DNA from 3 places in the Azospirillum sp. Marseille-Q6669 genome. Region 2 is predicted to be linked to each of the others. Evidence: predicted binding sites of a transcription regulator. Region 2 holds the regulator's gene; each other region holds the start of a gene.

Region 1 (6,716 bases), on a different contig from region 2:
CCCGTTCAATCCGGCAAACGCCGTCCGCTCTCCGAGTCGAACAGGTGCAGGGCGTCGGGCGGCGCGCCGACGCGCAGGGTTTCGCCCTCGCGGCAGAACGGCAGGCCGGCGACTCGGACCACCATCCCCTCGCCGTCCGGCAGGCGGCCGTAGACCACCGTGTCGGCGCCCAGGGCCTCCACCAGATCGACCGTGACGATCAGCGGCCCGTCGCCGGGCGTGCCCAAATTTTCTGGGGCCAGATGCTCCGGCCGTACGCCGAGCTTGACCGGCCGCCCGGCCATGTCGGGCCGCGGGCGCGGCAGGACGAAAGCGGTGCCGCCGGGCAGCACCACCCCCTGCCCGGCGGCGTCGAAGCGCGCGTCCAGCACGTTCATCGGCGGCGACCCGATGAAGCCGGCCACGAACAGGCTGGCCGGACGCTGGTAGACCTCCAGCGGTGTGCCGACCTGCTCGGCCACCCCGTGATTCATCACCAGGATGCGGTCGGCCAGCGTCATCGCCTCGACCTGATCGTGCGTCACGTAGAGGCTGGTGATGCCCAGCCGGTCCTGGAGCCGCTTGATCTCGACGCGCATCTGGGTGCGCAGCTTGGCGTCCAGGTTCGACAGCGGCTCGTCGAACAGGAAGGCGGCGGGCTCGCGCACGATGGCGCGGCCCATGGCGACGCGCTGCCGCTGCCCGCCGGAAAGCTGGCTGGGCCGGCGGTCGAGGAAGCGGTTCAGCTCCAGGATCTCCGCGGCCTTGGCGACGCGGGCCTGGATATCCGCCTTGGGCAGGCCACGGATCTTCAAGCCGTAGGCCATGTTGTCGAACACGCTCATGTGCGGGTAGAGCGCGTAGTTCTGGAACACCATGGCAATGTCGCGGTCCTTGGGCTCCAGCTTGTTGACCACCCGCCCGCCGATGGCGATCTCGCCGCCGGTGATGCTCTCCAGCCCGGCGACCATGCGCAGCAGCGTGGACTTGCCGCAGCCCGAGGGGCCGAGCAGCACGAGGAACTCCCCATCCGCGACGCTGATGTCGATGCCCTTGATGGCCTCGACGGCGCCGTAGGACTTGCGGACCCGATTCAGATCGACCGTTGCCATTTCTTATTTCTCACTGTCCACAAGGCCTTTGACGAACCAACGCTGCATCAGCACGACCACCGCCACCGGCGGCAGCATGGCCAGCACCGTCGTCGCCATGATGAGGTTCCAGTCGGTCGCGGCCTCGCCGTTGCCGATCATCTTGGTGATGCCGATGACCACCGTCTCCATCTCCGCGCTGTTGGTGATCAGCAGCGGCCAGAGATACTGGTTCCAGCCATAGATGAAGAGGATGACGAACAGCGCCGCGATGTTGGTGCGCGACAGGGGCAGCACCACGTCCACGAAGAAGCGCAGCGCCCCCGCCCCGTCGATCTTCGCGGCCTCCACCAGCTCGTCCGGGATGGTCAGGAAGAATTGCCGGAACAGCAGCGTCGCCGTGGCCGAGGCGATCAGCGGGATGGTCAGCCCGGCGTAGCTGTCGATCAGCCCGAGGTTGGCCACCACCTCGTAGGTCGGGATGATCCGCACCTCCACCGGCAGCATCAGCGTGATGAAGATCATCCAGAAGAAGACCATGCGCAGCGGGAAGCGGAAAAAGGCCACCGCGTAGGCCGAGATGATCGAGATGGCGATCTTGCCCAGCGCGATGACCAGCGCCATGACGAGGCTGTTCCACATCATGATGCGCACGGGCGTGTGCATGACGCGGTTGCCCTGCGATTCGCTCCAGGCCGAGGCGTAGTTGTTCAGCATCTCCCCGCCGGGCGTCAGCGGCAGGTTGCCGCGCCCGATGGTGGCGGCGTCCCAGGTCGAACCGATGACCGTCACGTAGATCGGAAAGGCGAAGATCAGGACGCCCAGCATCAGGATCAGGTGCGGGACCATGTCCATCAGGCGCCCGCCGGAGCGCGGGGTGTCGCGGTCGCGGTTCATGAGTAATGCACCTTGCGCTCGACGAAGCGGAACTGGATGGCGGTCAGCGCGATGACGATGACCATCAGGATCACCGACTGCGCCGAGGAGCCGCCCAGGTCGTGGTTGACCACGCCGTCCTGGTAGACGCGGAAGATCAGCGTCTCCGTGGCCTTGCCCGGCCCGCCATGGGTCAGGGCGTGGATCGTGCCGAAGGTCTCGAAGAAGGCATAGACGATGTTCACCACCAGCAGGAAGAAGGTGGTCGGCGACAGCAGCGGGAAGGTGATCGTCCAGAAGCGGCGCACCGCCCCCGCCCCGTCGATGCTCGCCGCCTCCAGCACGGAGCGCGGGATGGCCTGCAGCCCGGCCAGGAAGAAGATGAAGTTGTAGGAGACCTGTTTCCAGCTCGCCGCCAGGATGACCATGGTCAGCGCCTGCCCGTCGTTCAGCCGGTAGTCCCAGGCGTAGCCGAGGTTGTTCAGCGCGCGGCCCAGGATGCCGATGTCCGGGTTGAAGATGAACATCCACAGCACCGCCGCCACCGCGGGCGCCAGCGCGTAGGGCCAGATCAGCAGCGTCTTGTAGGCGGACGCCGCCCGGATCTTCGCATCGGCCAGCACCGCCAGCCCCAGCGCGGAGACCAGCGACAGGAGGGTCACCGACGCGCTGAAGACGATGGTGGTCTTGACCGTCTCCAGATAGTTCGGGTCGCTCAGCACCGCCTGGAAATTCTCCAGCCCGACGAACTGGCTGCGCAGCCCGAAGGCGTCCTGGAGATGCACCGACTGCCACAGCGCCTGCGCCGCCGGCCAGATGAAGAAGATCAACGTCACCGCCACCTGCGGCGCCAGCAGCAGGTAGGGCAACGCCCTGTTGTCGAAAATCACGCGACGTTGCATGGAATCCCTTTCAACCCTCTCCCCTCTGGCGAGAGGGCAGCCCGAAGGGCCTCTCGCGCTGGCCTATGGCCAGCGCTGACGGCGTCAGGCGGATGCCTATGGGCATCCGCTGAGAGCCGGTGAGGGGGTTGCGCGTTTCCGGCACGTCCGGCAAAAGCGCAACCCCCTCACCCTTAACCCTCTCCCCAGGGGGGAGAGGGGATATGACGTCGGGTTTTGGCCCGTGTTGCTCAGTTCTTGTTGGCGCGCTCGAAGTTGCGCAGGACCGTGTCGCCGCGCTTCACCGCGTTGTCCAGCGCCTGCTGGGCGGTCTGCTGGCCCTGGAACGCCCGCTCCATCTCCTCCTGGATGATGTTGCGGATTTCCGGCAGGTTGCCCAGCCGCAGCCCCATGGTGTTCTCCGTGGTGGCGGTGCGGGTCAACTGCTCCGCCGGCACCTCGGCGCCGGGGTTCTTGTCGTAGAAGCCCTCCTTCTTCGCCATCTCGAAGCCCTGCAGCGTCACCGGGACGTAGCCGGTGTCCATGTGCCACTTGGCGTCCACCTCCGGGCGGGCGAGGTAGCTGAAGAAGGCGGCGACGGCCTTGTACTCGTCAGCGGTGCGCTTGGGCGAGGTCATCACCCAGAAGGCGGCGCCGCCGATGATCGAGTTCTTCGGCGAGGAAATGGCGTCCGGCCAGTAGGGCAGCGGAGCGGCGCCCCAATTGAATTTGGCCTCCTTGACGATGCGCCCGCGCAGGCCGGACGAGGCCTGGATCATCGCGCATTCGCCCGACGGGAACAGCGAGTCCGCGGCGTTGTCGCGGCCGCCGTAACGCAGCGCGCCTTCCTTCTGCAGGTCGATCAGCGTCTGGAGATGCTTCACGAAGAACGGGTCGTTGATCTTCAGCGTGGCGTTCAGCCCACCGAAGCCGTTGGCCTCCGACGCGAAGGGCTTGTCGTGGAGTGCGCCGACCTGCTCGAACTGCGTCCAGGTCGGCCAGGAGAAGGTCATCGGGCAGGTCACGCCCGCCGCCTTCAGCTTGCGCGCCGCGTCGGCCACCTCCGGCCAGGTCGCCGGCGGCTTGTTGGGGTCGAGCCCGGCCTTCTGGAAGGCGTCCTTGTTGTAGAAGGTGATGGTGGTGGAGCTGTTGAACGGTAGGGCCATCATCTTGCCGTCCTTGGAGCTGTAATAGCCCCGGACCGCCGGGATGTAGGCCGCGGCGTCGAGCCCCGACCCCGTCTCGCTCATCAGCTGGTGCACCGGCTTGATGGCCGGGCCGGCGGACAGCATGGTGGCGGTGCCGACCTCGAACATCTGCACGACGTGCGGGGCGTTGCCGGCGCGGAAGGCGGCGATGGCCGCCTGCATCGTCTCCGGATAGCTGCCCTTGAAGGTCGGGTTGACCTGGACCTTGTCCTGGCTGTCGTTGAAGCCCTTCACCACCTGCTCGAGCTGGCCCCCGAGCGGCTGGGGCAGGCCATGCCAGAATTCGACGACGGTTTTCTGCTGGGCGTAAGCGGCGCCGGTGAAACCGGCGGCGAGCGCGAAGGCGGCCGTCGAGACGGCGAGCTTGCGGCGGGTCAGCATGGTGGTCTCTCCCTGGAACCAATCGATTGCGTGATGTGCTGACATGCAGGGCGCGGGTTGCGGTCCCGCGACGGTCTTGTGAAGATTTGGTGACGTGTCCGGAACACGCGCGCAGGGGCGCGCCGCATCCGCTCCTGGCGGTTGCAACGTTGATCCTGCGTAAGGCATGGAACGGGACTTAAGGCGGTGGCGGATGTTGCGCCGACATTGATGATTTTCCTCCCCGCATGTGTGTTTCTTTTTTGCAAGCCTTAAGGACAGAGGGGGAGGCTGTCAATCAGCCGTACGTATCAGTACGGACTATCACCTTTACGTCATCTCTCGGGGTGCCATGTTTGGGCGAGTGCCCACAGCGCGGAGTCGTCCCGGCACAGGGACCCGGCCATCTGCGACAGGCTGTCCCCCATCAGGCCGGAGGAGCGCAGCAGGCAGTAGGACCGGCTCGGCGCCGACAGATAGAGCGACGCCGTCGGGGCCGCGACCGGCGGCGCGGGATACAGCGCGGCGGGCGGCGGGCAGTAGTAGGGCTGCGCACCGGGGTTGTAGCCGGGCACCAGCCGGTCCAGGCCGGGCCGGGGACCGAAGACACAGCCGCGCTGGTCCCAGTCCAGGCTCGTCGTCTGCGCGGCGGCGGGCAGGACGACGAAGACGGCCATCGTCATCCCCGCCAGACAACCGGCCAGCCGGCACCCTGCTTTGCGATGCATGCTTCCCTCCGATCCCAGGCCACGCCCGTGGCGCACCCAGACCATGACGCCGGGGCCGGCGGGCCGTGAACGGCCCCGGCCTTCAGAGGAAGTATGCGCGCTCCATCGACGCCCGGCGCGGCGCCGATGGACGGGTCGGCAAGCGCAAGCGAGGACGGCGCTCTCTGTTCGTTCGGTGGGAAGGAGGAAAGGCGGCTCCCCGCCCCGTCACGCCGCGCTGCTGCTCTCGACCGGCAGTTCCGCGGCGCTCGCCGCCGCCAGCGGGACGTCCACCGCGAAGACGGACCCCTTGCCGGGCACCGAGCGCAGCGAAACCGTCAAACCCAGCAGCGTCGCGAGGCGCCGGACGATGGCGAGGCCGAGCCCCAGCCCGTGCCGGCGGTCGCGGTTCGGGTTGCCGAGTTGGCGGAAGTCGTCGAAGATCGCCGACTGGTCGGCGGGAGCGATGCCGAGGCCGGTGTCCCACACCTCGATGCGCAGCGCCCCGCCGCGCCGCCGCGCCGCCAGCAGCACGCCGCCCGACTCGGTGAAGCGCAGGGCGTTCGACAGGATCGGGCGCAGAAGCTGCTCCAGCAGCACCGGGTCGGTGCTCACCTCCGCGTCCGCGGGGCGGACGTTGAAGCGCAGGGCCTTGGCGTCGGCCTCCGGCGCGAACTCGTTGAGCAGGCGACCCAGCGTCTCGTCGATGGGGAAGGTCTGCACCTGCATCCGGACCAGCCCGGCCTCCAGCTTCGACACGTCCAGCAGGGCGCGCAGAAGCGCTTCCGCCGCCTCGATCGACATTTCCAGCTTCTCGCCCAGATCGCGCGCGCCGGGATCGGTCAGGCGCCCCATCAGCAGATGGTGGAACAGGTGCATGGCCTGGAAGGGCTGGCGCAGGTCGTGGCTGGCCGCCGACAGGAAGCGCCCGATGGCGGTGCGTCCCGTCTCGGCTTCCTGGCGGACCCGCTCGGTCTCGGCCTTCGCGCGCTCGGCCTCGGCGCGGGCGGCAGCCAGAGCGGCGGCGTTGGTGTCGGCGATGGCGGCGACCGCGGTCACGACCCCGTCCGCGTCGCGCACCGGACTCAGCACCATTTCGCCCCGGGGCAGCAGGCCGAAGGCCGACACCGGAGTCCCGGTGAGAACGACACGGCGAACCTGCGCCTCCACCTGGGAGACGATGGCCGCCGGAACGCCCAACTCGGTCAGATCCTTGCCGTCCACCTCCTCCGGCAGCCGGCTGAAGGCCGCGGCAAAAGCCTGGTTGACCACGAGAAGCCGCGCGTCCAGCCCAAGCAGAGCGTGAGCGGCGCCGTTGGCGGAGACCAGAGCCTCAAGCCAGATCGCACGATCAGTCATATGACCTTCGGTTGAGTTCTTTCTGGTATACTCGACCACAACTTCACCGCAAAAACTGAGATTACAGCACACTTATCTGGCCACTTGGGCATCGGAGTCAAATATCACATGCAAAACTCACTTGGGACAAATTCCGTTTGAATGTGAAGGACAACGCCCCCATTGGCCCAAGCCGGCCGCGCGGGCTATAAGTCAGGTATGCTTTTCCGCCGCAAATCCCACCCCTCCAAAACCCAGGCCAAAACCCAGGCTCCA
Region 2 (6,716 bases):
GGGAGTTTCGGCCGGCGCGGCTCCGCCTTTTCAGGCGACGGCCCGGCTTGCGCCACGGGCGCCCGACGATGCGGAGCTGACGGCACAGGACCAGCGGGGGAGGCCACCATGGGCGTCGCGATTCCGAATGCCTCGACGATGAACTGGTTCCAGTTCCGCGGCATCACCAACGAATTGGACTCCAACCTCGCATCCACCGACTACCGCCAGTTCACGGTGTCGAAGGCCGGCGAATTCAATTTCCGAATCGCCGACATCAACACCAACATCAAGATCGTCGACCAGAACAACAAGGTCGTCGCCGAGGCCAAGGCGAAGAACGAGGCGGCGGAGGCCAGCGCGAAGCTCGGCCCCGGCACCTACACGGCGGTCATCTCCCAGGCCGTCCGCGGCGTGAATGAACGCGAATACACGCTGGACATCACCGAACGCCAGAACATCATGATGGTGGGGACCGGCGCCCAGATGAAGGGCATCGCCCGCGCCGTCGTCGGCAAGGATCCAGGTGTCCAGAAGCACACGCTGACCGTCGCGCAGGGCGGCGAGTTCGTCGGCAACATGTCCCTTCCCTTGACGCGCTGGGCCCTCATGAGCAAGGAGGGCAAGGTCGTGGCCTCCGGCGACACGATGGACCCGGCCAAGTCGGGTGAGGACATGCTGAAGAAGCCCAGCTTCAAGATCGACCCCGGCCAGTACGAGTTGGTGATCGTCCCGCCGAAGAACGTGATCGGCGAAATCCCCTATCAGCTGAACTTCGTCCAGAAGGTCGCCAAGTCGCCCGAATCGACCGAGGAACGCCCGTTCGACAAGATCATGCGGGAGCGCGAGGCACGGCTGAAGCAGTGGGCGGCGGAGGACGCGAACAAGTCGTCCAGCACGTCGAAGACCACCCCCTACAAGATGAGCCTGCTCGCCTGACGCCGCCCGCCGCAGGAGCCCGAGCGAGGGGGCTTGCGCGGCATGGGGCGTTCCGCGCTATTCTGCGGATCATGGATTTCACCGACACCCAGCTTCACCGCTATTCCCGCCACATCATCCTGCCGGAGGTCGGCGGCATCGGGCAGGAGGCGCTGTTGCGCGCCCGCGTCCTGGTCGTCGGGGCCGGCGGGCTGGGCGCACCGTTGCTGCTCTACCTCGCCGCGGCGGGGGTGGGGACCATCGGCGTCATCGACGACGACACGGTGGACCTGTCCAACCTGCAACGGCAGGTGATCCACGACGAGTCGTCGCTCGGCGTTCCGAAGGTGGAGAGCGCCGCCGCCCGCATCCGCGCGCTCAATCCCGACGTGGCGGTGGAGGTGCACAAGACGCGCCTGACGAAGGACAACGCGCTGGACCTGATCGGCCGCTACGACATCGTGGCCGATGGGTCCGACAATTTCGCCACGCGCTTCCTGCTGAACGACGCCTGCTACTTCGCGAAGAAGACGCTGGTGTCGGCGGCGATCCTGCGCTTCGACGGGCAGGTGTCCACCTTCAAGGCGCATCTCGGCGATCCGCACCCCTGCTACCGCTGCCTGTTCCCGGAGCCGCCGCCGCGCGGTCTGGTGCCGTCCTGCTCCGAGGGCGGCGTGCTGGGAGCGCTGGCCGGCTTCGTCGGTTCGCTCCAGACGACCGAGGTGCTGAAGGAGATCATGGGCATCGGCGAGGGCCTGTCGGGCAGCCTGATGATGCTGGACACGCTGCACGCCTCCTTCCAGCGCATCACCGTGCGCCGCGACCCGGACTGCCCCTTGTGCGGCCCCCACCCGACCATCCACGACCTGTCCGCCCACTGAGCGGCGATTGGGAGAACCCTTTAGTCATGGAAGGTCCTGAGTCCCTGTCCATCGTCCTGTTCGCGGGCGGCTTCGACCGGGTTCACTACGCCCTGGTGATGGCCAGCGCGGCGGCGGCGACCAACCGCAAGGTCACGCTGTTCTTCACCGGCCGCGCCCTGAACACGCTGCTGGCCGAGGGTGCGGACGGCGCGCCGGGCTGGCACCGGCTGGACCCCGCCGACGACGGCAGCCGCCCGGCGGAGCGCGACGCCGCCTTCACCGCCAACGGACTGGCCGGCTTCGAGGAGTTGCTGGAGGCCTGCGTGATGCTGAAGGTCACGGTCATGGCCTGCGAAATGGGGCTGCGCGCGCTCGGCCTGCCTGCCGGTGTGCAGTTGCGCCTCGACGTGCCGGTGATGACCGGCGGCGTCGTCACCTTCCTGAACGACGCGCCGAAGACCGGCGCGATCCTGTTCGTGTGAGCGCGATGACCGACGACCACAGCCTGGTGATCGAACAGGCGAACCGCTTCGAGGCGATCGCCGCGGAGGGCTTCGAGGGCCGCCCCTACCGGGACGCGCTGGTCCATCTGGCGCAGCATGTGACGGCGCATCCCGATCTCGCACCGCGGGTGGCGCACGCCCTGCGCATGATGATCGGCTTCATCGAGGACAGCGACCCGGCAAAGCGCTTCGGCCCGAAGGTAGCGATTTTGCGGGAGGCGGTGGGGCTGCTGGAGGGGTGAGGGCAGCTCTTCGGATTCTCGGCGAACAACAAAATTCACACGGATTGCAGGGATTTAAGCACGGATGACACGGATTTTTCTTGGACTTGCTTCGTGCAAGCTGATCGATCCGACACGAGCTGCGCACGAGTATAAAAATCCGTGAAATCCGTGTCCAAATCCGTGAAAACCCTATTGCCCCCCAAAACTCCTGCCGCTCACACGGACTTGCTGTCCAGCGCGTAGCCCGCCGAGCGGACGGTGCGGATCAGGTCCATCTCCGTCTCCTCGTTCATCGCCTTGCGCAGGCGGCGGATGTGAACGTCGACGGTGCGCGGCTCGACATAGACGTCGTGGCCCCACACCACGTCGAGAAGCTGCTCGCGCGAGAAGACGCGGCCGGGATGCTGCATGAAATGGCGCAGCAGGCGGAACTCGGTCGGCCCCAGATGCACGTCGCGACCGTTCCGGCGCACTCGGTGGGCGGCCAGATCCATGGTCACGTCGGCGAACTGCAGCGTCTCGTCCGTCATGCCGGGGGCCGAGCGGCGCAGAACGGCGCGCATGCGGGCGACCAGTTCGGTCGGGGAGAAGGGCTTTGTGATGTAGTCGTCGGCGCCGGAGTTCAGGCCGCGCACGCGGTCCGCCTCCTCGCCACGGGCGGTCAGCATGATGATCGGGATATCGCGCATCTTGCTGTTGCGGCGCATCTGGCGGCAAACCTCCAGCCCCGACATCAGCGGCAGCATCCAGTCGAGCAGGACGATGTTCGGCGTCTGCTCCCCGGCCAGCAGAAGAGCTTCCTCGCCGTCGGTGGCGGCGTTCACGCGGAAGCCTTCCTTCTCCAGATTGTACTTCAGCAGCGTCACGATGTCGGCTTCGTCCTCGACGATGAGAACGAGCGGCTTCAGCGCCGAATTCATGCTTGTCCCGCTCCCACTGCGCGTCTCGCCGTCACGCGGCATGTCCCGCTCCATCGTTATCCGGGCCGCCGTCCCGCGGCAATCCCCGTTCCACCGCCTCCGTGGCCGCATCCATGACCGAACCACCCGGCTCGACCACGGCGAAGCTGCTGCCGTCGTTCTTCGGGCGCGCCGCGCGCAGCGTCGTCCCGACCACCAGATAATGGATGGTCTCGGCGATGTTGGTGGCGTGGTCGCCGATCCGCTCCAGGTTCTTCGCCATGAACAGCAGGTGCGTGCAGGGCGTGATGTTGCGCGGGTCCTCCATCATGTAGGTCAGGACCTCGCGGAACAGGCTGGTGTAGAGGTCGTCCAGCTCCTCGTCGCGCTCCCAGGCGGCGATGGCGCGCTGGACGTCGCGCTCGATGTAGGCGTCCAGCACGTCCTTCATGATCGACTCGACCAGCCGCCCCATGCGCGGGATGGCCGCCGCCGGGCGCACCACCGGCACCTGGGCCAGCGCCAGCGAGCGCTTGGCGATGTTGGAGGCGTAGTCGCCGATCCGCTCCAGATCCGACGCGATCTTCAGCGCCGACACGATCTCGCGCAGGTCCTGGGCCAGCGGCTGGCGCAGGGCGAGCAGCCGCACGGCCTCGGCGTCGATATCGCGCTCGTAGGCGTCGATGCGCTGGTCGGCCTGCATGACCTGGGCGGCCAGCGCGACGTCGCGGCGGGCCACCGCCTTCACGGCGGCGTCCACCTGCGCTTCGGCGACGCCGCCCATCTGGGTGATCAGGTTGGACAGGCGCTCAAGTTCGTGCGCGAAGGAACGCACGATGTGTTCGTTGCTCATGCTTCACGTCCTTCGCTGAGGGAGGAGTGGCGGCGCTGTTGGGGATCAGAGGCCGGGGATCAGCCGTAGCGGCCGGTGATGTAGCCCTGGGTGCGCTCGTCCCGCGGGTTGGTGAAGATTTCCTCGGTGTCGTCGCACTCCACCATGTCGCCCAGATGGAAGAAGGCGGTCTTCTGGGAGACGCGGGCCGCCTGCTGCATGTTGTGGGTGACGATGACGATCGTGTAGTTCTCGCGCAGCTCGTCGATCAACTCCTCGATGTGGGCCGTCGCGATGGGGTCGAGCGCCGAGCAGGGCTCGTCCATCAGGATCACCTCGGGGCTGACGGCGATGGCGCGGGCGATGCACAGGCGCTGCTGCTGGCCGCCGGACAGGCCGGTGCCCGGCTCGCGCAGGCGGTCCTTCACCTCGTTCCACAGCCCGGCGCGCTTCAGCGAGGTCTGGACGATCTCGTCCATCTCGTCGCGGTGGCTGGCGATGCCGTGGATGCGCGGGCCGTAGGCGATGTTGTCGTAGATCGACTTCGGGAACGGGTTCGGCTTCTGGAAGACCATGCCGACGCGGGCGCGGAGCTGCACGGCGTCGATCGACTTGCCGTAGACGTCCTCGCCGTCGAGCGCGATCAGCCCCTCGACGCGGCAGTTCTCGATGGTGTCGTTCATGCGGTTCAGGCAGCGCAGGAACGTCGACTTGCCGCAGCCGGACGGGCCGATCAGCGCCATCACGCGGTTTTCCTGGATCTCCAGGTTGATGCCCTTGAGCGCCTGTTTGGCCCCGTAGAACACCTTGACGTCGCGGGCGACCATCTTGGTGCCGTGGATGCCGGCGGCGGGACGCGAAGCCATGGCCGTGGCCGGGATGTGGGTCTGGACGCTCATGGGGTTACCAACGCCTCTCGAATTTCTTGCGCAGGAAGACGGCCAAGCCGTTCATCAGGATGAGGAAGGCGAGCAGGATCAGGATCGCCGCGGAGGTGCGCTCCGTGAAGGCCCGCTCGGGGCTGTCCGCCCACATGTAGATCTGCACCGGGATGGCCGTGGCGCTGTCGGTCAGGCCGCCGGGGATGTCCACGATGAAGGCCACCATGCCGATCATCAGCAGCGGCGCCGTCTCGCCCAGCGCGCGGGCCATGCCGATGATGGTGCCGGTCAGGATGCCCGGCAGGGCCAGCGGCAGGACATGGTGCGTCACCGTCTGCAGCGGCGAGGCGCCGACGCCCAGCGCCGCCTCGCGGATCGACGGCGGCACCGCCTTCAGCGCGACGCGCGAGGCGATGATGATGACCGGCAGGGTCATCAGCGCCATCACCAGGCCGCCGACCAGCGGGGCGGAGCGCGGCAGCCCGAAGAAGCCGAGGAACACCGCCAGACCGAGCAGGCCGAAGATGATCGAGGGCACCGCGGCGAGGTTGTTGATGTTCACCTCGATCAGGTCGGTCCAGCGGTTCTTCGGCGCGAACTCCTCCAGATAGACCGCGGCGGCGATGCCGATCGGCACCGACAGCAGCATGGTCACCACCAGCGTCAGGGCGGAGCCGACGACGGCCCCCAGGATGCCCGCCTGTTCCGGTTCGCGGCTGTCGCCGGCGGTGAACAGGGTGGTGTTGAAGGTGCTGCGGATCGACCCGTTGGCGACCAGCGCGTCGATGGCCCCGATCTTGACGTCGTTCAGCCGGCGCTCGCTCTCCGGCACGTCGCGCCGGATGAAGCCCTTCATGAACTGGTCGATCTCGTCGTCGGCGCGGACCCAGACCGTCTGCGTGGTGCCGACGATGGAGGGGTTGGCGTTGACCATCGCCTCCAGCTCGTACGGCGCGCCGGAGGACAGCAGGTCGTTCAGCGAGCGGCGGGTGGCGCGGTCGGTGGCCGCGGGGACCTGGGCGTAGAGCGCCTGCCGGACGATGGCGGTGTAGTTCCGCTCCTCGACCTGCTGCTTGTCCAGGGTCACCTCAAGCCGGATCTGCGCCTGCCAGAAGGCGGTGTAGCCCTTGCTGACGATGGAGCCGAGCAGAACCACCAGCATCAGAGACGCGATCCCGACGGCGAGCATCCCGGCGATCCGGAACCGGCGCTCCGCGGCGTAGCGGCGGCGCAGGCGGGCGGAGAACTCCTCGCTCTGGTAGCGCGACTTGGTGACGGCGACCGACATGGCCCGCGTATCCTGTTCCACGAGGTCAGTCATATTTCTCTCGATACTTCTGGACCACCCGGAGGGCGACCATGTTGAGGGTGAGGGTCACGACGAACAGGACGAGGCCCAGCCCGAAGGCCGACAGCGTCTTGGGGCTGTCGAACTCCTGGTCGCCGACCAGCAGCGTGGCGATCTGCGTCGTCACCGTGGTCACGGCGTCCAGCGGGTTGGCGGTCAGGTTGGCGGTGAGGCCGGCGGCCATGGTGACGATCATCGTCTCGCCGATGGCGCGGCTGACCGCCAGCATGACGGCGGCGACGATGCCCGGCAGGGCGGCGGGCAGCACG
Region 3 (6,716 bases), on a different contig from region 2:
GGTGACCCGCCCGGCGGCCATCCAGCCGAGCACGCTGAACAGCAGCACCATGGCGCCGCCGGCCAGCACCGTCTCGACCATCTGGGCGGTGGCCGGGGCGTAGGCGACGGCCAGAGGCTGGCGGGCCACCACGCTCCAGCCCAGACCCGGATAGCTCAGATAGCCGTTGCCGTAGGCGTAGCCGGTCAGGTAGCGCTGCCCGTCCGGCCAGCGTTCGACGATCCAGCCGCTCTCGTTCTTCTGCGCGCTCCGCACCGCCTCGATGTCGAGGGGAGTGCCGAGCAACTCGCGGGGGCCGAGCAGCACCGTGCGGTCCGCCGCGACCACGATCAGCTCCAGCTCCGCGCGGCCCCGCATGGTGTCCATCAGGGAACGGCGGATCTCGCGCGTCCATTCCCAGCTCAGATGCGTGGCCAGCACGCCGACGACCTCGCCCCGCTCGTTGTGCACGGGGGTGGAGATGTCCACGAACTTCATGGCCTCGCCCGTCGGGTTCGGCAGCAGGAAGGCCAGCATCACCGCGTCGTGCACGTCGCCGACGAACTGCGTTTTCTGTCCGTTCTGGAAGACCGGGCGCTTGGAAATGTCCACGCCGTCCAGCAAGCCGCCGGTCGCGGCCAGAACCTTGCCCTTGGTGTCGGTCACGCCCATCCAGGAGACGGTCGGGAAGAACTCCTGGAATTGCTCCAGCAGCCAGCGCAGCCGGACCGGATCGTCGATGGCGGGGGTAATGCCGAGCTTGGCCAGCATGCCGATTTCGCTGGCCCGCGACCACATGGAGCGGTCCAGCCGGTCGGCCATGTTGTGGGCGGCCTCCGCGAGCGAGTGCCCGATCTCGCTCTCGATCCGCTCGCGGGAGCGCAGGCCGGTCAGCGCCGCCAGCACGACGGAGACGCCAAGGACCAGAACGGCGCCGGTCAGAGCCACCGTCGTCCGCAGACCGCGTTCCCTCGCCATGACGCCCGGCCGCTCCCTTCGACACCCCGCCGCCGTTCCGTCAGGAAGACCGCATACGAAGGTTCTATCAAGTTCAGCCAAGTTTCAAAAGCGACATCAGGGAACGCTGCGCATACCGGCGCATGGAATTCTTGGAAAGGCCGGTCAGCGGGCCGGCCGGTTCCCCACGGCGGTGCGGCGGCAGTCGGACAGGATGTTGCCGACGGTGACGCGCTCCCGCTCGTCCATGGTCAGCTCCCAGCGCGCCTTCACGGCGATCCAGCCCGCCACATAGGCGCAGATGTACTCCTCGCGCGGCGGCAGCCAGTCCTCCGGCCCCTTCGAGCCCTTGGCGCGGTTGGCCGCGGCCGAGACGGTGACGAGGGTTAGCGGGTCGCTCAGGTCGTTGGCGTAGGCGGCGCGCTTCTCCCGCGGCCAGTCGTAGCCGCCGCTGGCGTAGGTCTCCTCCAGCGGCACGCGGTGGTCGATGTCCACCTGCTTCGGTTCGGTGAAGGTTTCGCCGGTGTAGGGATCGTTCCACACGCCGGACAGCACCGAACAGCCGTTGGCCGACAGCTTCGCCGGCTTTGCGGAATCGCGGATCAGCACCTGCTCGCGCGTGTTCAGGCATTTGGAGTCGATGGTCAGCCAGTGCGGCCACTCGTCCCGCACATAGCCGCGGCGGCGCTCCTCCTCCACCCGGATGCGGTCGAGCTGGGCGGCGACCGCGGCGTAGTCGATGCTGGTGTCAGGGACGGGACGGGGGATGGGCCGTTGGCGCTGGGTCTTCTCCTCCCCGAAGATGGAATCCAGCGTGCCGGGCGGGACGAGGTGGAAGCGCTCCGCCGCATAGACCGCGGCCAGCACCAGCAGAACGGCGACCAGCCCGCCCAGCGTCAGCGGACGGCCCCTCCGGCCGCCCCGCGGTGCTCCGCTCCTCCGTCGCGCCATGCCCCTGGTCCCTCAACCCTGTTCTTCGCCATACCTGGATATGGTTCCTGGGCTGTTCTATGGCGCTTTGGGGACGTGGCGCAACGGTGCGAGAGGAGTGGTCGTGCCGGGCAGCCCCGTCACGCCCACACCGGCTCCGGAAGGCTCTCCATCAGCAGACCGGTGACCATCTCCACCCCGCCACCCCGCGCCGCGCCTCCGGTCAGCAGCGCCAGTTCCGTCTCCGGCAGCGCGGGCAAGCCGTCCGCCACGCCCAGGAAGCGCGCTCCGGCAGGCAGGGCGCTGTGGGGAAGCACGCTGACGCCCAGCCCGCCGGACACCGCGGCGCGCACCCCGGCGTGATTGGGGCTGGAGTAGGCCACCCGCCAGCGCCGCCCGGCGCGCTCCAACTCATGCACCGCGCGGTTGCGGTAGACGCAGCCCTGGGGGAACAGCACCAACGGCAGCGGGTCCTCGCGGTGCAGATCCTCCGCCGCCGGGCCAACCCAGCAGAGCGGCTCCCGCCACGCGCGCAATGCGCCGGGGCGGCCGGGTTCTTGCTTGACCAGGGCGATGTCGAGGTCGCCGCACTCCACGTCCGCGCGCAGCCGCACCGACAGGTCGCAGCGCACGTCCAGCCGCAGCCGCCGGTTCGCCCGCGCGAAGTCGGCGAGCAGGCGGGGCAACCGCTCCACCGCGTAATCCTCCGGCACGCCCAGCCGCACCACCTCCGCCGCCGGGCGCCCGGACAGCACGGCGTTCGCCTCGTCGTTCAGCGCCAGCAGGCGGCGGGCGTAGCCGAGCAGCCGCTCGCCGTCGTCGGTCAGCGCGACGGCGCGGCTGTTGCGGTCGAGGAGCGGCAGGCCGACCTGCTCCTCCAGCCGGCGGATCTGCTGGCTGACCGTCGATTGCGTCTTGTGCACCCGCTCGCCGGCTCGCGTGAAGCCGCCGGCGTCCACCACGGAGACGAAGGTGCGCAGCAGCCCCAGATCCATCTCGCGCATCGGACCAACCATTCAGGTTTCGAATGCAATGAATGATATCATCCAATTTCCAAATGGAAAGGCTCCGCGTCATCCTCTCCCTAACGCGCACCATTCCGCATGGGAGAGGACCGGCCATGACACACGCCGCCACGCACCCCTTACCCCTGACCGACCCGCGGGCGGCGCCGCTCGTCCTGGTCGTGCCCTTCTGCCTCGCCTGGAGTTCGGCCTTCGCCGCGGGGAAGATCGGCTTGGCCGACTGCCCGCCGTTGCTGCTGCTGGCCTTCCGTTTCCTGATCGCCGGGGCGCTGCTCGCCGCCGTCGCGGCGTGGCGGGGTGAGTATCGGGGGATGGCCGGAAGGACGCTCGGCCTGCTGGCGCTGCTCGGCCTGCTCAACCACGCGCTCTATCTGGGGCTGAGCTACAGCGGCATGATCTACGTGTCCTCCGGCCTGACGGCGCTGATCGTCAGCGCCAACCCGGTGCTGACCGCGGCGCTGGCCGCCCTGCTGCTGGGCGAGTCAATGAACCGGCGCAAGGCGCTGGGGCTGGTGCTGGGAGTGGCCGGGGTGGCGCTGGTGGTTCGCGGGCGGCTGGGCAGCGGGACGGACGCGCCGCTGGGCATCGTGCTGGCGGTCGGCGCGCTGGTGGCGCTGTCGGCGGGAACGCTGCTGTTCAAGCGGCTGGCGCCGCGGACGGGCCTGCTCGCCGGAACCGGCGTGCAGGTGCTGACGGCGGGGCTGGCGCTGCTGCCCCTCGGGCTGCTGCTGGAGGACGCGGGGTCGATCCGGCTGACCGCCGGCTTCGCCGGGTCGCTGGTCTATCAGGCGCTGGTGGTGTCGATCGGCGGCTACCTGCTGTGGTTCCGCCTGCTGCAGCGGACGAGCGCCACGGAGGCCAGCGCTTATCACTTCCTGATGCCGCCGCTCGGCATGCTGTTCGGCTGGGCGCTGCTGGGTGAAACGGTGCAGCCTTGGGACCTGCTGGGCATTCTGCCGGTGGCGCTGGGCATCCGGTTGGTGACTCGGGGGTAAGGGTCGCATCCCGGCAAAAGGGATACGTCTTTCGCGGGGGATCAGGTTGCGCCCTGCGATTGTTACGTTTTCATGACGCCCCACTCTCCATCGTCCTGCTGTTGAGGCCCACACGCCGGGAGGCCCGCCATCACGACCGCCGCCATCTCGCCCACCCTGGTCCTGATCGACATCCTCGGCGCCGTGGCGCTGCTGCTGTGGGCGCTGCGGCTGGTGCGGACGGGCGTCTTCCGGTGGGGTGGGGCGGCGGTCCGCCGCTGGGTCGGCTACGGCACGCGCAATCGGCTGGCCGCCTTCCTGGCCGGAGTCGCCGCCACCATCGCGGTGCAGAGCAGCACGGCCACCGCGCTGATGACCGCCTCGATGGCCGGGCAGGGTTTCATGACCACCTCCATGGCGCTGGCGGTGATGCTGGGAGCTGATGTCGGGACGAGTCTCGTCGCCCGGCTGCTCGCCGTCGACCTGCACTGGCTGTCGCCCTGCCTGCTTCTGTTCGGCGGGGCGCTGCACGCGCTGGGCGGCGAGCATCGCGGGCGGCGGGCGCTGGCCCGCATTCTGGTCGGCATCGGGCTGATGCTGCTCGCCCTGAAGCTGCTCGGTGCGGCCACCCTGCCGGTCCGGGAATCGGCGCTGGTCCAGGCGATGCTGGAGGCGCTGGGCGGCGAGCCGCTGTTCGCCCTGATCGTCGCGGCGGCGCTGACCGCGGCGGTGCATTCCAGCCTCGCCACGGTGATGTTGGCGGGATCCCTGGCCAGCGCGGGGGTGATCGGGACCGAGACGGCGGTCGCGCTGGTCCTGGGCGCCAATCTCGGCGGCGCCGTGCCGGCGGTGCTGGCGACGTCGGCGGACGGCGCGGTGGCGCGGCGGGTGCCGCTGGGCAACCTGCTGGTCCGGGTGACCGGGGCGCTCCTCGCCCTGCCGCTGGTGCCGCCAGCGGCGTCCTTCCTGGCCGGCATGGCCCCGCTGACGGCGGTGGTCAGCGCGCATGTCGCGTTCAACGCGGCGCTGGCCCTGCTCTTCCTCCCGCTGGTGACGCCGCTCGCCCGGCTGACCGAAAGGCTTCTGCCCGAGCCGGAGGACGCGGGCGAGGACGCGGCGACGCCCCGGCATCTCGACGAATCGGCGCTGGAAACGCCCACCGTCGCCATCGCGGGCGCCGTGCGCGAAACTCTGCGGTTGGGCGATCTGGTGGAGGACATGCTGCGCCGCAGCCTGACCGCCCTGCGCCAGAACGACGAACGCCCGATCGCCGAGGTCAGCCGCGCTGACGACCGGGTGGACCGGCTGCACACCGCGCTGAAGCTCTACCTCGCCAAGCTGGGGCGCCGTCACCTCGACGCCGAGGAGACTCGGCGGGTCGACGACCTGATGGCTTTTGCGATCAACCTGGAGCACATCGGCGACATCATCGACAAAAGCCTGATGGATCTGGCCGCCAAGCGCATCCGCCACCACCTGCATTTCGCGCCGGAGGATTTCCGGGAGGTGGAGGAACTGCACCGCCGCACGGTGGAGAACCTGCGCACGGCGCTCGGCATCCTGATCGGCGAGGATCGGCGGCTGGCCCGGCAGCTCATCGCCGGCAAGGATGCGGTGCGGGCGCTGGAGCGCACCGCCACCGCCCGCCACCTCGACCGCGTGCGCCGCGGCGACGCCGCCAGCATCGAGACCAGCGCCCTGGTGCTGGACATCCTGCGCGACCTGAAGCGCATCAACGCCCACGTCGCCGCGGTCGCCCTGCCGATCCTCGATCAGGTGGGCGAACTCCGCGAAAGCCGCCTGAAGGTCGTCGGGCTGCCCCGGTTGGAAAGCCGCGACGTCTAAGGAGAGGGCCGCAGGTTTACCGCGGCATCTCCCCGGTCAGGGTCGCGCTCAGCCCCTGCAGCAGGCCGAACCGGCAGCCTTCGCCGAAGGTGGCGCGCAGCCGGGCCGGGTCGCCGATGGACACGCGGATATCGCCCGCCCGCGCCGGCTGGTGCAGGCGGCGCACCCGGCTGGCGCACAGCTCCTGCAACACCTCAAGCAGCATCAGGAGCGAGGTCGGGCGGCCGGTGCACAGGTTGAAGACCTCCGCCCCCTGGGATTGGCGCTCCATCGCCTTGACGAGGAAGCGCACGACGTCGCCGACGAACACGAAGTCGCGCACCTGCTCGCCATCACCGAAGATCGTCACGTCCTCGCTCTGCGCCACCCGCCGGGCGAAGATCGAGATCACACCGGAATAGGGCGAGGACGGGTCCTGCCGGGGGCCGTAGACGTTGAAGAAGCGGAAGCCCGTCGTCGGCACCCCGTGGATGTCCCAGGCGACGTTGGCGTGCAGCTCGCAGCCCAGCTTGTCCACGCCGTAGGCGGACAGCGGGCGCGTTGTGGCGTCCTCGCGCAGCGGGGTGGCCGTGTTGTCGCCATAGACCGCGGCGGAGGAGGCGTAGACCACCGGCACCGGGTTGCCGTTGCGGGCGCTGCGCGCCGCTTCGAAGACGGTGACGGTGCCCGACAGGTTGGTGCGGTGGGTTTCCGCCCACAATTCGCGTGAGCGCTGGACGGAGGCGACCGCGGCCAGATGGAACACGCCGTCCACCCCCTGGATCGCTTGGTGGACCGCATCCGGATCGGCGACGTCGCCGACCATCAGCTTCGCCAGCAGCGGCTTGTTCTCCAGCCGGCCGGTGCTCATGTCGTCCAGGATGGTGACCCGGTGCCCATCGCCGATCAATCGGTCGGCCAGATGCGATCCGATGAAGCCGCAGCCGCCGGTCACGAGAAAATGGGCCATGCGCCGTCCTTTCCACCTTCGCAATGCATGGTGCCATAGTGGCGAGGCGGGGCGGGA

Evidence for each region. Region 2 encodes PhoB, which activates phosphate uptake and scavenging genes when phosphate is short. Its sites were predicted from a motif close to TNTCATAAAACTGTCA; they were not measured.
Region 1: ugpB (sn-glycerol-3-phosphate ABC transporter substrate-binding protein UgpB) is a predicted target of PhoB. The motif match lies at 4,485-4,500, and genes of this name have one in related genera.
Region 3: ACWPXE_RS08775 (Na/Pi cotransporter family protein) is a predicted target of PhoB. The motif match lies at 3,949-3,964, and genes of this name have one in related genera.

The regions. Positions count from the first base shown of each region.
Region 1 covers NZ_CBCOOP010000003.1:401,425-408,140, reverse strand. The annotation lists gene ACWPXE_RS19275 (sn-glycerol-3-phosphate import ATP-binding protein UgpC) at 6-1,091, opposite strand; gene ugpE (sn-glycerol-3-phosphate ABC transporter permease UgpE) at 1,095-1,967, opposite strand; gene ugpA (sn-glycerol-3-phosphate ABC transporter permease UgpA) at 1,964-2,848, opposite strand; gene ugpB (sn-glycerol-3-phosphate ABC transporter substrate-binding protein UgpB) at 3,079-4,416, opposite strand; gene ACWPXE_RS19255 (hypothetical protein) at 4,731-5,123, opposite strand; gene ACWPXE_RS19250 (ATP-binding protein) at 5,331-6,461, opposite strand; gene ACWPXE_RS19245 (M48 family metallopeptidase) at 6,660-6,716, shown strand, end outside.
Region 2 covers NZ_CBCOOP010000005.1:181,826-188,541, forward strand. The annotation lists gene ACWPXE_RS26145 (hypothetical protein) at 109-918, shown strand; gene ACWPXE_RS26150 (HesA/MoeB/ThiF family protein) at 990-1,778, shown strand; gene ACWPXE_RS26155 (DsrE family protein) at 1,805-2,242, shown strand; gene ACWPXE_RS26160 (hypothetical protein) at 2,248-2,505, shown strand; gene phoB (phosphate regulon transcriptional regulator PhoB) at 2,703-3,407, opposite strand; gene phoU (phosphate signaling complex protein PhoU) at 3,439-4,239, opposite strand; gene pstB (phosphate ABC transporter ATP-binding protein PstB) at 4,299-5,084, opposite strand; gene pstA (phosphate ABC transporter permease PstA) at 5,122-6,420, opposite strand; gene pstC (phosphate ABC transporter permease subunit PstC) at 6,413-6,716, opposite strand, start outside.
Region 3 covers NZ_CBCOOP010000001.1:1,988,632-1,995,347, forward strand. The annotation lists gene ACWPXE_RS08755 (diguanylate cyclase domain-containing protein) at 1-957, opposite strand, end outside; gene ACWPXE_RS08760 (HNH endonuclease family protein) at 1,102-1,887, opposite strand; gene ACWPXE_RS08765 (LysR substrate-binding domain-containing protein) at 2,007-2,870, opposite strand; gene ACWPXE_RS08770 (DMT family transporter) at 2,987-3,886, shown strand; gene ACWPXE_RS08775 (Na/Pi cotransporter family protein) at 4,052-5,710, shown strand; gene ACWPXE_RS08780 (NAD-dependent epimerase/dehydratase family protein) at 5,727-6,659, opposite strand.